Regions from separate parts of the Leisingera sp. SA215 genome, predicted to be linked through region 2. Evidence: riboswitches for the same ligand, from Rfam matches in the RefSeq annotation. Region 2 holds a riboswitch; the other holds the start of a gene.

Region 1 (7,152 bases), on a different contig from region 2:
ATTGCCCAACAAAGCATTTTTGGGGCTTGCCGGCTTTGAAATGGCCAAATGGTCTAGAATGTGATGTGAAGGTCAATCGTTGCGCTGCGGGGCGGCGCCAGCAGCCATTGGTTCGAGCTGCCAGAGGTTGCATACAGCCGGTCGGCAGCATTGTAGACGCTGAAGTCCAGGGAAATGTTTTCCCTAGGACGCCACTGCAGACCCGCATTCAAAACTGTATAGGCCGGAAGGGTTGAGCTATTGGCGCTGTCCGTGAACACCTCGCCGACGTAATGCGCCCCGGCGCGGGCAGTCCAGTTTTGGGAAAATTCCCACTGCGCCCAGATGTTTGCAACGCGGCGCGGTACGAGTGCGGGACGGTTTCCGGACAGATCCCCGCCGGATTGGATGTAATTATCATACTCAGGCGAAATCAGCGCGCCGTTCACATCGATGCGGAAGACCGGCGAGATATCCAAGCCCGTGGCAAATTCGATGCCCTTGCTGCTTTGCTGGCCGATCTGGCGGACAATCGACGGATCAGCGGGATCTCTGGCCAACAGGTCGTTCTTGACAATATTGTAGGCAGATAGAGTTGCGTTCCCGCGTCCGTCCAGAAAGCTGAACTTGACTCCGATTTCCTGCTGGCGGGCCTTGGTCAATTCCAGTTGGCTCTGGCTCTCAGAGAGGGACAGCACGCTTCCGATGGGTTCCGCCGCGCGGGAGTATTGCGCATAGATCGCCATGTCCGGCAGAGGATTGTAAACCGTGCCGATCCGCCAGTTGAGCGAATTGAATTTCTTGGTAAACGCAGGATCTACCCGTCTAACGCGCAGATGGTCATAGCGCAGGCCGCCGACAATTGACCACTGATCATTTATCTCCAGGCGGCTGTCGGCAAACACTGCCTGCTGATCTGTCGTCAGGTCGGCTGTAGTCACCAGCGAATGCGGGCCAAAGCTGCCGGAAACAGGATGCTGATAGTCCACCACCGAACTGCCCGCGTATGGAGAGTTGTTAGTGTTTTTGTAGGTGATGCGATTCACCTCGGCCCCGACCGTGGTTGAGGTATTGATGCCCCCTAAGAGACTGTCAAAGGTCACCGCGGTGCGGTTACCGGCTTGTTCGAGATCGTGATTGACGGCGATGTACCATTTCCGTGCAACATCTCCGGTCCCAGGCTGGTACGTATAATCCTCGATATTGCGCCAGTCGCGCTTGCTGGTCAGATAGTAGCTGTTGCTGGACACAGTCAAATTTCTGGATGGCGTCCATTCTGCACGCAGTTGGGTATAGCGGTCCTTGAACCGGACCAGCGCATCCTCGGCGTTGTAGTTGCGTTCACGTACACCCTCGTCGATGCGGCCGTCTTTCAGCGGGGTGCCGAAATAAATGCTTGGCGTGTTGTCGCCATAGTCATGCGACAGCGACAGCGCCAAGGTATTGGTTGCCTGCCAGCGCAGTGCGGCCGAAACAGCCAGGCTGGAGGGATCGTCCCCGTCAACCCGTCCGTCCGAACGCGTGCGGCTGACATCGAAGCTGTAGGCCAGCCTGTCAGAAATCGGGCCCGCACTGCCTAACGCCAGCCCAAGCTGGCCATTTGTGCCAACGGTGGTGCGCAGTTCGTTGCGCGTGGTGTCAGTCAGCGGTTTTTTGGGAATGATATTGATTGCGCCCCCTACCCCGCCTTCGCCGTAAAGAACTGAAGCAGGACCGTTGAGCACCTCAATGCTGTCAACATTCCAAGTATCGAACGGAAAGGATATGGTGCCTGGAGCCGGGTACAGCCGGGTGCCATCATACAACCGGGTGACGGAACTGTGCCCGCTGAAGCCTCGCATGCTGAGCGTTGTTCCGCCATTGCTGGGGCGGCCATTGAAGCTGATTCCGGTTCCGTTTTGGACAATCGCCTGATTGACATCACGCTGACTGCGCTGGCGAATGGTGTCTTCGCTGATCACCTGCACGCTGGCCGGGGTTTCCCGGGAACTCAGCCCTAGGCGGCTGCCCGCATTTGACGGCAATTCGAGGTCAAGGCCCGGTTCCAAAAATTGCTTCTTGACCGAGATGGGTTCCAGTTGAACAGGTTCCTGCTCCAATTCCTGCGCTGCCGCAGGAATTGGAGCACTGACAAGCATGGCAGAGGCAGCAAACGTCAGGAAGCATGATGGCCTGGAAAAACCGAGAGACAAGGTGACCGGCATCACGCAGAGCGCGGCAGGTTTAAAATCAGGAGTACGCACAATTAGGCTCCAGCGTTGTTACACCGTCACCGTAAAAACGACACTCCCGTTTCCCGGATGCAGGAACCGAAAGTTTGTCTCACCAGGACACCCCGCCCGACGCATTCACACGTGACAATATCTGACGGCAGGTCTCCTGGCTCACGGATCAGCGCCAATTGCCGCCTTCCCGGGCGAGCCTGCCCAGTGGCTGTTGGCATTGGCTTTCCGCCTACAGTTGCGGGGACAGCCGCAGAGTGAGGCTGTCAACAGCCCGAACTGCGTTCCCATTTAATTCCCAATTGGAAACCGTCGCAGGGTGCGTATGAATAGACCTATGACATGTCAATGATTTTTTTCAATTCAAAGCAAACCGGCTGATCATACGGAAGGCAATGCTTGGGCTCCGGGGAATTTGCCATGCTCTTTATAGTTGCAGGCCTCTTGGCGTCTCATCACAGTCAAATGGTGCGCAATATGTCTGCGGAAGGGATGGTTTTGTTCTTGACCATCTTGGCAGAACTGTGTCCTTTACCGCCCGATGGTTCCCGGCAAAAGCGAAGCTTGGGGATAATAGGGAATGCGGTGAGGTGTAGCCAACAGGCGCCAATGCCGCGACTGCCCCCGCAACTGTAAGCGGAGAGCGACCCGTCAAACCACTGGAGCCTGCGGCTCCGGGAAGGGACGGCAAGCTGCGACCCGCGAGTCAGGAGACCTGCCATCACAAACTGTAAACTGGCGGGCGGGGTGCCCGAGGAGGACTGATGACCAGATTGTTCGGCCCCGCGGGCCAGTGTGTCTGGCTGTGTTGTGCCCGGGAGGCCGCCCTAGGGAAGGTGCAGGAACCAAATCGGGGCGGTTGCGGCCGATGACGCTTGCTTCTAGTTGCGAAGAAGCGCGCGAGCACGGAAACAGCACCGGTGCCAGATCCAGCGCGGCGCGAGCCGTTCTCTATCTGGTTTCTGCCCAATACGTCAGCCAGGCGCGGTTTGGCGCTCTGGCTTGCGGTCTGCTGGAGCATGCGCCCTGCAGGGCCGAGGTCATCCGGCTGGAAGCCAAGGGTCCGGGGCTGTGGGAGGCGCTTGACACCCTGTGCAATGCCGGCGCACAGCATATTGAGCTGTACCCAATTGGGCTGCCCTTTTCCCAAAGCCTTGAACGCTGGCTGCCCAAGGCCGCCGGGGCATGGCTGGCGCGCCGTGACGGCGACCTGCCCGAATTGTTCTTCGCTGCGCCGGTTCAGGGGGATGCAGCCCTTTTGCAGCGGGCCGCGCAGCCGGATGTCCAGTTGACCCCAATTGCTGTTTGCCCGTCGGGCGAAAAGGGGAAAGGCTGGGACAAGCCGCCCAGTTTCCGGCACCATCTGCTGGTTTGCACTGGGCCGCGCTGCCACTTGCAGGATGCGCCCTCGCTTGTCGGAATGCTGAAGCTGGAGGTGGCCCGCGCCGGGCTTTCCGCAGAATGCTTAGTCACATCGACCGGGTGCCAGTTTCCCTGTAACCGCGGGCCGTCGCTTATCCATTACCCTGAGGGGCATTGGTATCAGCTGCCGAACGTGGACGCAGTCCGCGATTTTGTCAGCCGCGCACTGGTGGCTGGCGAGATCCTGCACGAACATCACTTTTTCACTTCGGGAGACTGATTTGCGACAATTCTTGTTGCCTCTCGCCGCCGCTGTTCTGGGGCAGTTGGGCGTGGTTCATGCTGCCCCTGTCGAGATTGCCAGCTGTTACGGCAGCTTTAGTTATGACACGGCGCCGGCTCGGGCTGTCACGCTGAATCAACAAGCCACGGAAATCATGCTGGCGCTTGGCTTGGAGGACCGCTTGGCGGGCACCGCCTACTTGGATGACAGGATGCCGCTGCAATGGCAGAGCGCCTATCAGCGTATCCCGGTGCTGGCAGAAAAATACCCGGCCCGTGAAGTTGTCCTCGCATCAGAGCCTGACTTCCTGTTTGCTGGGTTTGCCTCTGCATTTGACAAAAGCAACCTTGGCAGTGCAGCCGAGTGGCAGGCGCTGGGAATCGGAACCTATCTTTCTGACGCCGCCTGCAGCCTGCATCATCCCGGAGATGTGCCGCTGACCGTGCAGCCGTTGCTGACGGATATCGAAACGATCGGCAGGCTCTTTCGGGTGGAAGACCGGGCAAAGGCACTGCTTGCGAACCTGTCTGCCCGCCTCGAAGCAGTGGCGGACGCGGGGAGTGACCGCGACATGACTGCCTTTTTCTACAGCAACGGCAAAACGTCTCCCTACACCATCGGATGTTGCGGCAGCCCTGCATTGCTGGCCAGAAGTGCTGGTCTCTCCAGCATTACAGAGGACATCAACGGTGCCTGGGCAGAGGTTGGCTGGGAGACTGTCATGGCCCGGAACCCGGACGTTATTGTCCTGATTGATGCCACCTGGTCCAGCGCCGCCGAGAAGCGCGCCCACATGGAGGCGGATCCGGTTCTGTCGCAGCTGGATGCCGTCAGAAACGGGCGCTTTGCCACCGTCAGCTTCTCCAACACGGTGCTTGGAGCAAGATTCCTGGAAGGTGTCGAACGGCTGAATGCCGAGTTGGAAGCGTTGGATTGATGCAACCGTCTTCTTCTGCGGCTTTGAGTTTAGGTGTTGCGTTGTTGTTTCTGTCGATGCTTGCCGGGATCCTGTGGGGCACAGCCGAGTTGAGCTGGGCCGAACGGCTGCATGTTTTGACCCGGTCTGACGATGCGCCCCGCGGGGTGTCGCTGATCATCTGGCAATGGCGGGTACCGCGTGTGCTGGCGGTGGCGCTGATTGGAGCGATGCTTGCGCTGGCCGGAGTGCTGATGCAGTCAACCCTGCGCAATCCGATGGCCGACCCCTATATCATGGGGTTGTCGTCGGGGGCCTCTGCTGCTGCAGTCGCCGCGTTGATCTGGCTGCCGGAAGGGGTGGTGCAGATGATAGGTGTTCCGGTGATTTCCTTTCTTGGCGCCGGGGTTGCCTTTGCCATGACCTTGCTGCTGTCGGTCCGGCGGGGGCATAGCTTGGACCCCAATATTGTCATATTGGCAGGTGTTGCGATTTCGCTGATGTTTCAGTCAGTGACCTCCTTTTTTCTGTACATCGGCGACCCGCACGCAAGCCGCAGTGCGTTGGGGTGGCTGATGGGCTCAGCCGCAGGCGCAGACTGGGCGGACATTCCGGTGCTGGTCGCCGGGTTTGGCCTGATCGCAGTCCCGGCTTTCCGTTACGCCCCGTCCCTGGATGCCATGCTGCTGGGAGATCAAAGGGCGCTGGCTCTTGGTGTCAGGGTGGACCGGCTGCGCGTGCTGGTGTTTACGGGAACTGTTCTGTTGACAGGACTGGCGGTTTCGGTTGCCGGAATTGTCGGATTTGTCGGGCTGATCCTGCCCCATTTGGCGCGCCTCCTGGCAGGGGCGCGGCATCGGGTTCTGTTGCCCCTGGCCACGGTGCTGGGAGCGTTGACGCTGGTCATCGTCGATCTTTTGTGCCGAACACTTCTGGCTCCGGAAGAATTGCCGCTGGGGGTGCTGATGGCCCTGTTCGCAGCGCCGCCCTTTATCCTGATTCTGAGGAGGGCGCGCCGTGCGGTCTGACACGTTCTTGCAGTTAGACCGGGTTTCGGTTGCCGGAGGGGATACGACAATCGTCCATGACGCCTCCCTCGCGGTGGTGAAGGGCGAATTTCATGGCCTTCTGGGAGCGAACGGTGCAGGAAAGACTTCTCTTCTGCGTCTGCTCTATTTCGACGCCCGACCCAGCGCGGGACGCATTCGTCTGATGGGGCGGCAGCAGGACAATTGGCCGCGATTGGACTGGGCACAGATGGTGGGAGTGTTGGTGCAGGGAGGGGGGCTTCTCAACGGGCTGCGCCTGCGCGACATCGTGGAAATCGGACTAAACAGCAGCCGCAACGGCCGCCACCGGATCGGCGAAGCGCTGGAAATCGCCGGATTATCAGATATTGCAAACCGCCCGGCAGAGCATTTGTCAGGCGGCGAGCTGCAACGGGCCTTCATGGCCCAGTTGCTTGCCCGCGACCCGGAGCTCTATGTACTTGACGAGCCGACCAACCATCTGGACCTGCATTATCAGCTTATCTTGCTGGACGAGGTGAAGCGCCGGGGCAAGACAGTTCTGGCCTCTTTGCACGATCTTTCCATTGCGGCCCGCTATTGCGACCGTGTGAGCGTCATGGATCAGGGCCGGATTGTTGCACAGGGCAAGACAGAGAGCATTTTGACGCCTGACCGGTTGGCACAGACCTACCGCATCGCCGCGCACATGGATCAGGGCGTATTGCGGGTGCAGGGCCCTTTGGTTTGAAACGGGTTCCTTAACGGCTGGGCATTGTCAATTTTGCCCGGCACAAAGCGCAGCCGCCCCTATGCATTCAACCCGATGGTTTTCAGCATCAAACCCAGCCCATTCGGAGACGGGACACCTGCGATGACGTGCGGTTCATCCGGTTTGAAGCAAACCATATAATCCCGCTCAGCCTGGGGTAAGCGCTGGTGCGGCTGCTTCCACTGCCGGAGGCAGAGGTGAAGGACAACCTTGCAGGAAACTCTCACCAAACTGCGCCGCCGCGGCAGGCACAACCTAGCAGCGCCGCGCTCTGGCCGCGCGCACCGGACGCCCCCGCCAATTCCTGCGGTTTGCCTGCGGCCTGGCCAGCGTGTACCGCTTGCACGCGGCGCTGCAGCACGGCAAACCAGCCCCCGGACAAAGCTATACCGCCGCTTGTTGAAGCCAATCATGACCATCCGCGCCCGGACTGCCCTTGCCGCCCTATTTCTGACCACTTCGTTCGCCGCAGCGCAGGAAACACTTGCAGTACCGGTGCCGCAGCTTACCACCGGGGTCCGCGCAGCAGAAAGTTCAATTCGTCCTCCATCCGGGGATAGCGAAAGCCGTTTCTTCTGAACTGTCGGCGGCCGCAACGCTCCACCCGCAAA
Region 2 (7,152 bases):
CATCGCGGCCGACCTGATGCAGAAACTGCCCGCAGACGCCGCCCAGATCGAAGGGCTGGACAATGAGGCCGCCACCAAAGCCGCCGATGAAATGGTGGTGCTTGCGGTGCCGTTTTCAGCCCATAACGCCACGCTGGAGGCGCTGAAACCGCATCTGGCCGGCAAGATCCTGGTCGACATCGTGGTGCCGCTGAAAGAGGGCGACCCCAAAAAGGTCGAGATGCCGCCGGAAGGCTCCGCCACCGAGGCCGCGCAGGCGCTGCTGGGGGACGACATCCCGGTGATCGGCGCGCTGCACAACGTGTCCGCCGCCACGCTGAACAACCTGGACTGGCCGATCAACTGCGACATTCTGGTCTGCGGCAACAGCCTGCCTGCCCGTAAGAAGGTGATCGAACTGGTCCGCGCGCTGGAGGTCGAGGGCTACAACGCCGGCGACGCCGAGGCGGCGCGCTGCATCGAGGCAATCACCCCGATCCTGATCCGGCAGAACATTTCCAAGGCGGTGCCGTTTACCCACGCCGGTATCCGCATCTGCCCCCCCGCACATTAAAATTCCAACGAGGAGGAAAACACACATGGAATTCGGAATTTGCTTCAAGGGGTTCGTTGAACCCGACCGCGCCCGCGCATTGGTCCGCCAGGCGGAAAACGCTGGCTTCACCTACTGCTGGTTCTACGACAGCCACATCCTGTGGCGCGAAAGCTTCGTGGCGATGGCGATGTGCATGGAGCACACCACCAGCATGCGCTTCGGCCCGCTGGTGACCAACCCGAACTCGCGCGAGTGGTCGGTCGCGGCCTCGCTGTTCGGCTCGCTGGCGAAACAGTCCGGCGGCCGCTTCGACATTGGTCTTGGCCGCGGCGACAGCGCGGTGCGGGTGATGGGCAAAAAGCCGTCAACCCTGAAGCGGCTGGAAGAATTCACCCATGTGGTGAAATCGCTGATCCGCGGCGAGGAAGTACAGTACGGCGAATGCCCGGAGCCGGTGAAATTCCCCTGGGCCAACGGCTATGAGCTGCCGGTCTGGATCGGCGCATACGGTCCCAAGGCGCTGGCTTCGGCCGGTAAGGTCGGCGACGGTGTCGTGCTGCAAATCGCCGAGCCCAAGATCATCAAATGGCTGGCAGATCAGGCCAAGGCCGGTGGCGAGGCGGAAGGTCGCGACATGTCCAACTACCGCGTGATGGCTGCGGCACCCGCACACACTGGCCCGATCGAAGAAGGCATCGAGAAGACCAAATGGTTCCCCGCCATGGTCGGCAACCACGTCGCTGACATCGTCGAGAAATACGGCACCGACGGCGATCAGGTACCCACCAGCCTGACCGATTACATCAAGAACCGCAAAGGCTATGACTACTCCAAACACGGCCAGAGCGATAACCCCTATCTCGATTTCATCACCGAGGACATCATCAAGAGCTTCTGCGTACTGGGCACCCCGGACGAGCATATCGCCAAGATCCGCGACCTTGAGGCGGCCGGCACCACCCAGTTCAACATCTACCTGGACAGCGGTGACGAGGAAAAGATCATCGCCGATTACGGTGACAAGATCATCCCGGCATTCAGGGAACAGGCTGGCGCCTCATCCCCGATGCTGGCTGCGTCCTGACCTGTCTTCCTTGACGTCATAACCTGCCGGCGGACAGTCCTCTCTGTCCGCCGGCGCTTTGATACGCGCGGCTTCCCGGATTGAAGCCTCCGCCCGCGCCTGCTGGCCTTAGCCTTCGAATTATGACATGACGGCGCCAATTCATATTAGAACGAAGTGGCAATTTTCGTATGGCACGCATGTCGGCAGAGAAACCAAAAACAAAAATTCAACTGCAAAAGACAGAGCAGATCATGGCAGCCGCGCTAGAGGTCTTCTCCCGGCACGGTTCGTCAGGCGCGTCGATCAATCTGATTGCCAAGACCGCCGGGCTGACCACGCCCAACTTGCTGTATTACTTTGAAAGCAAGGATGCGATCCGCCGGGAACTTCTGGCCCGCACGCTTCAGTTGTGGATGGCGCCATTGAACATGCTCAGCCCGCGCGGCGAGCCGATTGACGAAATCTGCGAGTACATCCGGCGCAAGTTGGAGATGTCGCGGAGTTTCCCCAAGGAAAGCAAGTTCTTCGCAAATGAGGTCCTGAGTGGCCTGCCGCGATCCCGCAGCGAGATTTTCGGACCGTTGAAAGACCTGTTCAACGCCAAGGTCGTGATGCTTGAAGACTGGATGCAAGACGGGAAAATTGCGGCCGTCGACCCGCATCACCTTCTGTTTTCGATTTGGGCGACCACGCAGCATTATGCCGATTTCGACGTTCAAATCGAAGAGATCGCCCCAGCGAAAGCGGAAGACCGGTACGCCGAAGCCGAAGTATTTCTGCTGGAGATGTATAGAAAGCTGCTCACAGTCTGACCTGCCAGCGCCGTTTCTTGTCCCGGCGGGCTTGCCGAAATCCGTGCCTGCGCCGAAAGGCCGGCGGGACGCAGCTGCCCCGCCCGGACAACCGGGGTGACGGCCGGACGGCAGGAGCGGGCAGACCGAAGTATTCGATGTGCTGCGAGCTCGCCTTGGCAGCCGGGCGGCGTTCGAACCGCTGGCGCGCCCGCCCCTCACTCTCGTAAAGCTCTCCCAGGTCCATCATAGGTTTGGTCATCGGGGTCTTCCTTCGGTTCAGCTTGGCTTTCACCCTCCCATTCCCGAAGCAGCCTTTCGTTATAACGGCTTAACGGAATCAATTGCTTGCCATGAAGCCAATTTGGAACCGCCGCCAAGCCGCAAAGCCAGACTTTCCCGCTTGACAGAACAAATCCGGTTTGCCTAAGTCCCGGCTATTCTGGTCCGGCTGGGAGACCACCCGGGTAAAAGGGAACACGGTGAGGTGTAGCCAACAGGCGCCGAATCCGTGACTGCCCCCGCAACTGTGAGCGGAGAGCAATGCTGCGAAATGCCACTGCCCCGAGGGGCGGGAAGGCGCGGCAAAGCCTCGACCCGCGAGTCAGGAGACCTGCCAGGATGATCACCCTATCCCGGTGCGGGGCGCGCCGTAGATAACGGATTTCCGTAGTGGTGGCAGTTTTCACCGTCTGCGGAGGCAAGGCCTTTCAAAGACCCGACCCGAATACACTGCCCGCTTGGGCAGTCACTTGGCCTGCGCTTGTTGCGCGGGCCGGGAGGAATGGAATATGCGCAAGGCAAGCTTGTCCCTGGCCGCGGCCCTGGCCGCCACCCCCGCAATCGCAACCGCCCAGGATTCGGATGTCACCGATCTGGGCGAAATCATCGTCTCCGGCGGCTTTACTCCGGTCGAGGCCCAGAAATACGGCCGCTCTGCCTCGGTCCTGACCAGCGAGGAGATCGAAGACCGCGGCATCACCACCGTTCAGGACGCGCTGCGCTCGGTTCCCGGCCTGATGGTGAGCGGCTCCGGCGACAGCTTCACCCAGGTCCGCATCCGCGGCGCCGAAGCCAACCACACGCTGATCCTGATTGACGGCGTCGAGGCTTCCGGCGGCGACAGCGAATACATCCTCTCCGGGCTGGACACCGCCAATATCGAGCGCATCGAGGTGCTGCGCGGCCCGCAATCGGTATTCTACGGCTCCAACGCCTCGGCCGGTGTGATCAACATCATCACCAAGACCGGCGGCATCGGCACCGAATACGGCGGCAGCGCCGAGGCCGGCAGCGACGGCTACCGGGCCTCGGCGCGGGTGTCATCCCGCACCGGACGCGGCGGCGTCTCTTTCAGCCTCGCCCATGACAACGACGACGGCTTCGACACCTCCGGCGATGGCGGCGAAGAGGACGGCATCCGCCGCAACACCCTGCAGTTGAAGGGCGATTACCTGGCCACCGGCCGGCTGAAGCTCGGCTTCAACTTCCGCACCTCGGATGAGCGCTATGACAGCGACAGCACGTCTTTCACCGCAACTGATGCCGCCAGCTATGTCGTGGATGATCCCACGCAGTTCAGTGACCGGGATGAGCAGCAGGCCCAGGTCTATGCCGAGCTGGACACTTTGGGCGGCCGCTTGAAGCACCGGCTGTCGCTGGAGCGCACTGACTTTGACCGCTCCTTCAATGGCGGCACCCCGACCGAGACCAAGACCGAAGCGGCGAAGTACCTGCTGAGCTTTGGCCTGGACGGGCAGCCGGCGGATCAGGCGGAGCATCTGCTGAACACAATGCTGGAATGGGAAGAGGATTCCAGCAGCTCCAATTCTGACTTCCGGCGTAAAACCAACTCGATTGCTCTCGAATACCGCGGCAGTTTTGACAACGGCCTGGATCTGCAGCTGGGGGTGCGCCACGACAGCAACAGTGCGTTTGAGGACGCCACCAGCTGGACCGCCAGCGCCTCCTACACCTTTGCCGGCAGCGGCGTGCGGCTGCACAGCTCGGCCGGCACCGGCGTCGTGAACCCCTCTTATTTTGAGTTGTTTGCAGATGAGGACTATGGGTCCTTCACTTACAGCGGCAACCAAAACCTGCAGCCGGAGGAAAACCGCAGTTTCGACATTGGTATTGAAGTGCCCTTCCTGCAAGGGCGCGGGCTGGTCGATGTGACCTATTTTGACGAAACGCTGACGGGTGAGATTGAGAGCTACGTGGTGAACGCGACCACGTTCTCTTACCGCAACCAGACCGGTGACAGCGACCGCAAAGGCGTCGAGCTGGCGGCCAGCCTGGAAGCCACTGATGCCCTCGACCTGCGTCTCTCCTACACCTATCTGGACGCCTCCAACCCCGATGGTTCGGTCGAGATCCGGCGCCCGGAGCATGAGCTGCTGCTGAGCGCCACGCTCGACACCTTTTATGGCCGCGGCTCCATCACCACCGATATCCGGCATGTCGCGGGCAACTGGGACACTCAGTATTTCAACTCCAGCACTGTTGCCGAACTCGACGACTACACCACCGTCAATGTCTCGGCCCAGTATGAGCTGACGGACAACGTGGTGCTGACCGGCCGGGCGACCAACCTGTTCGACGAGGACTACTCGGACGTTTGGGGCTACGCCAAGCGCGGCCGTGCGGCCTATGTTGGCGTAAGAGCCTCGTTCTGATCCATGCGCAGACTGCCCGGCATAGCCCTTGCCCTTCTGTGGGCCGCCACCGGTGCTTTTGCCGGGCCGTCGCGCGTGGTCACGATGAACCTCTGCGCCGACCAGCTGGCGATGATGCTGGCCGCCCCCGGCCAGCTGGCCTCGGTCTCCTATATTGCGCGGGATGCCCGCGCCTCGGCCATGGCAGGCGCGGCCCTGGCCTATCCGGTCAATCACGGGCTGGCGGAGGAGATCTATCTGCTGAATCCGGATCTGGTGATTGCCGGTGCCTATTCAACGCCGGCCACCACGGATATGCTGCGGCGTCTTGGCGTGCCGGTGGTAGTGTTCCAGCCTGCGCTATCGCTGCAAGACGTTCGTGCGCGTATTCTGCAGATGGGCCAGGTACTGGGCCGCAAAGACGCCGCGCAAGTACTGCTGGCGGAGTATGACCAGCGGCTCGCCGCCTTGCAGGACGCCGGGCCTGAGGCACCGCGGGCCGCGCTTTATGCCGCCAACGGCTTCACCTCGGGCAGTATGACACTGGCGGGCCAGATCCTGCGCGCAGCAGGGCTGCGCAATATCGCGGATGAGCTGGGCTATGCGCGCTCCGGCCACATGCCGCTGGAACTGCTGGCCATGTCGGCACCCGATTTGCTGATCGGAACGTCGCCCTATCCGCGCGCCTCGCGCAGCGAGGACAATCTGGCGCATCCGGTGGTGCGCCAACTGGCCGCCCGCAGCAGCGCCGGGCAGATCCGCGATGCGGATTGGGTCTGCGGCACCCCGCATGTACTGCGCGCGGTGGAAACCCTGGCCGAAGAGCGCCGCCGGTTTGTGGAAAAGGAGGGCAGCCAATGACCCGCCTGGGGTTGCCCCTATCCGCAGTGGTGCTGGCGCTGTTCCTGCTGTCGCTCACGGTTGGACCGGCTGATGTCGGCGCCGGCGATAGCCTGGCGGCGCTGTTTGACGATGGTTACGGGCCGCTCACCCTGGTGATGCGGGAAATCCGCCTGCCGCGGGCGCTGCTGGCGGTGATCATCGGCGGCGGGCTGGGGCTGGCGGGGGCCGCCATGCAGGGCTATCTGCGCAACCCGCTGGCCGAACCGGGGCTGATCGGCGTCTCCTCCTCGGCAGCTCTGGGGGCAGTGCTGGCGATCAACACCGGAGTGGCGGCCAGCCTCACCCTGGGCCTGCCGCTGGCCGCCCTGGCTGGTGCTCTGGCAGGTGTCTTTCTGGTGATGGCGCTGGCCGGACCGCAGGGCGGCTCGCTGACGCTGATCCTTGCGGGCATTGCGATTTCGGCGATGGCTGCGGCACTCACGTCTCTGGTGCTGAACTTGTCGCCGAACCCCTTTGCCGCCAATGAGATTGTGTTCTGGATGATGGGCTCGCTGGCGGACCGCTCGATGCTGCATGTCTGGCTGGTGCTGCCCTTTGCGCTGACAGGGGCCGCGGTCCTTCTGACTCTGGCACGGGGTTTGGATGCGCTGACCCTGGGCGAGGATGCGGCGCAGACCATGGGGGTGAACCTGAACCGGCTGCGGCTGCTGCTGGTGGTCGGCACCGCCAGTGTGGTTGGCGGCGCCACCGCGGTGGCCGGGGCCATCGGTTTCATCGGTCTGGTGGTGCCGCATATCCTGCGGCCCCTTGTTGGCGGCCAGCCGTCGCGCCTGCTGTGGGCCTCGGCGCTTGGCGGTGCCATCATGCTGCAGCTGGCGGATATCGCGGTGCGGCTGATCCTGCCCGCGCGCGACCTGAAGCTCGGCGTGGTCACCGCCCTGGTCGGCGCGCCGCTGTTCCTGCATCTGATCTACAAGACACGGAAGGGGCTGGCATGAGCGTGCTGTCGGTCGAAACCCTCTCGGTCACCCTGCGGGGCCGTCCGGTGATCCGCGATGTGTCGTTTGAAATCCAAGCAGGTGAGTTCGTCGGCCTGCTGGGGCCGAATGGCGCCGGCAAAAGCAGCCTGATGCGATCCGCCCTGGGGCTGATACCGGCGCAGGGCCGCAGCTCGCTGGCGGAAATGACCGCCGCAGACCGGGCCCGCGCAGCCGCCTGGATGCCGCAATCGCGCGAGATCGCCTGGCCGGTTCCGGTGGAGCG

What was found. A riboswitch is a leader RNA that binds a small molecule or an ion and turns the genes downstream of it on or off. The one in region 2 is predicted to bind cobalamin.
Region 1: linked by a shared signal. The riboswitch ahead of AC0KW6_RS19130 ((2Fe-2S) ferredoxin domain-containing protein) and the one ahead of AC0KW6_RS17345 (TonB-dependent receptor plug domain-containing protein) in region 2 are both predicted to bind cobalamin.

What each region holds. Positions count from the first base shown of each region.
Region 1 covers NZ_JBVVXU010000024.1:58,037-65,188, reverse strand. Annotated here, with positions in the region: gene AC0KW6_RS19135 (TonB-dependent receptor) at 54-2,222, opposite strand; cobalamin riboswitch at 2,332-2,530, opposite strand; cobalamin riboswitch at 2,727-2,938, shown strand; gene AC0KW6_RS19130 ((2Fe-2S) ferredoxin domain-containing protein) at 3,070-3,843, shown strand; gene AC0KW6_RS19125 (ABC transporter substrate-binding protein) at 3,857-4,783, shown strand; gene AC0KW6_RS19120 (FecCD family ABC transporter permease) at 4,807-5,790, shown strand; gene AC0KW6_RS19115 (ABC transporter ATP-binding protein) at 5,780-6,520, shown strand; gene AC0KW6_RS19110 (hypothetical protein) at 6,953-7,120, shown strand.
Region 2 covers NZ_JBVVXU010000019.1:85,127-92,278, reverse strand. Annotated here, with positions in the region: gene npdG (NADPH-dependent F420 reductase) at 1-553, shown strand, start outside; gene AC0KW6_RS17355 (TIGR03842 family LLM class F420-dependent oxidoreductase) at 579-1,619, shown strand; gene AC0KW6_RS17350 (TetR family transcriptional regulator C-terminal domain-containing protein) at 1,790-2,413, shown strand; cobalamin riboswitch at 2,819-3,027, shown strand; gene AC0KW6_RS17345 (TonB-dependent receptor plug domain-containing protein) at 3,184-5,067, shown strand; gene AC0KW6_RS17340 (ABC transporter substrate-binding protein) at 5,071-5,907, shown strand; gene AC0KW6_RS17335 (FecCD family ABC transporter permease) at 5,904-6,887, shown strand; gene AC0KW6_RS17330 (ABC transporter ATP-binding protein) at 6,884-7,152, shown strand, end outside.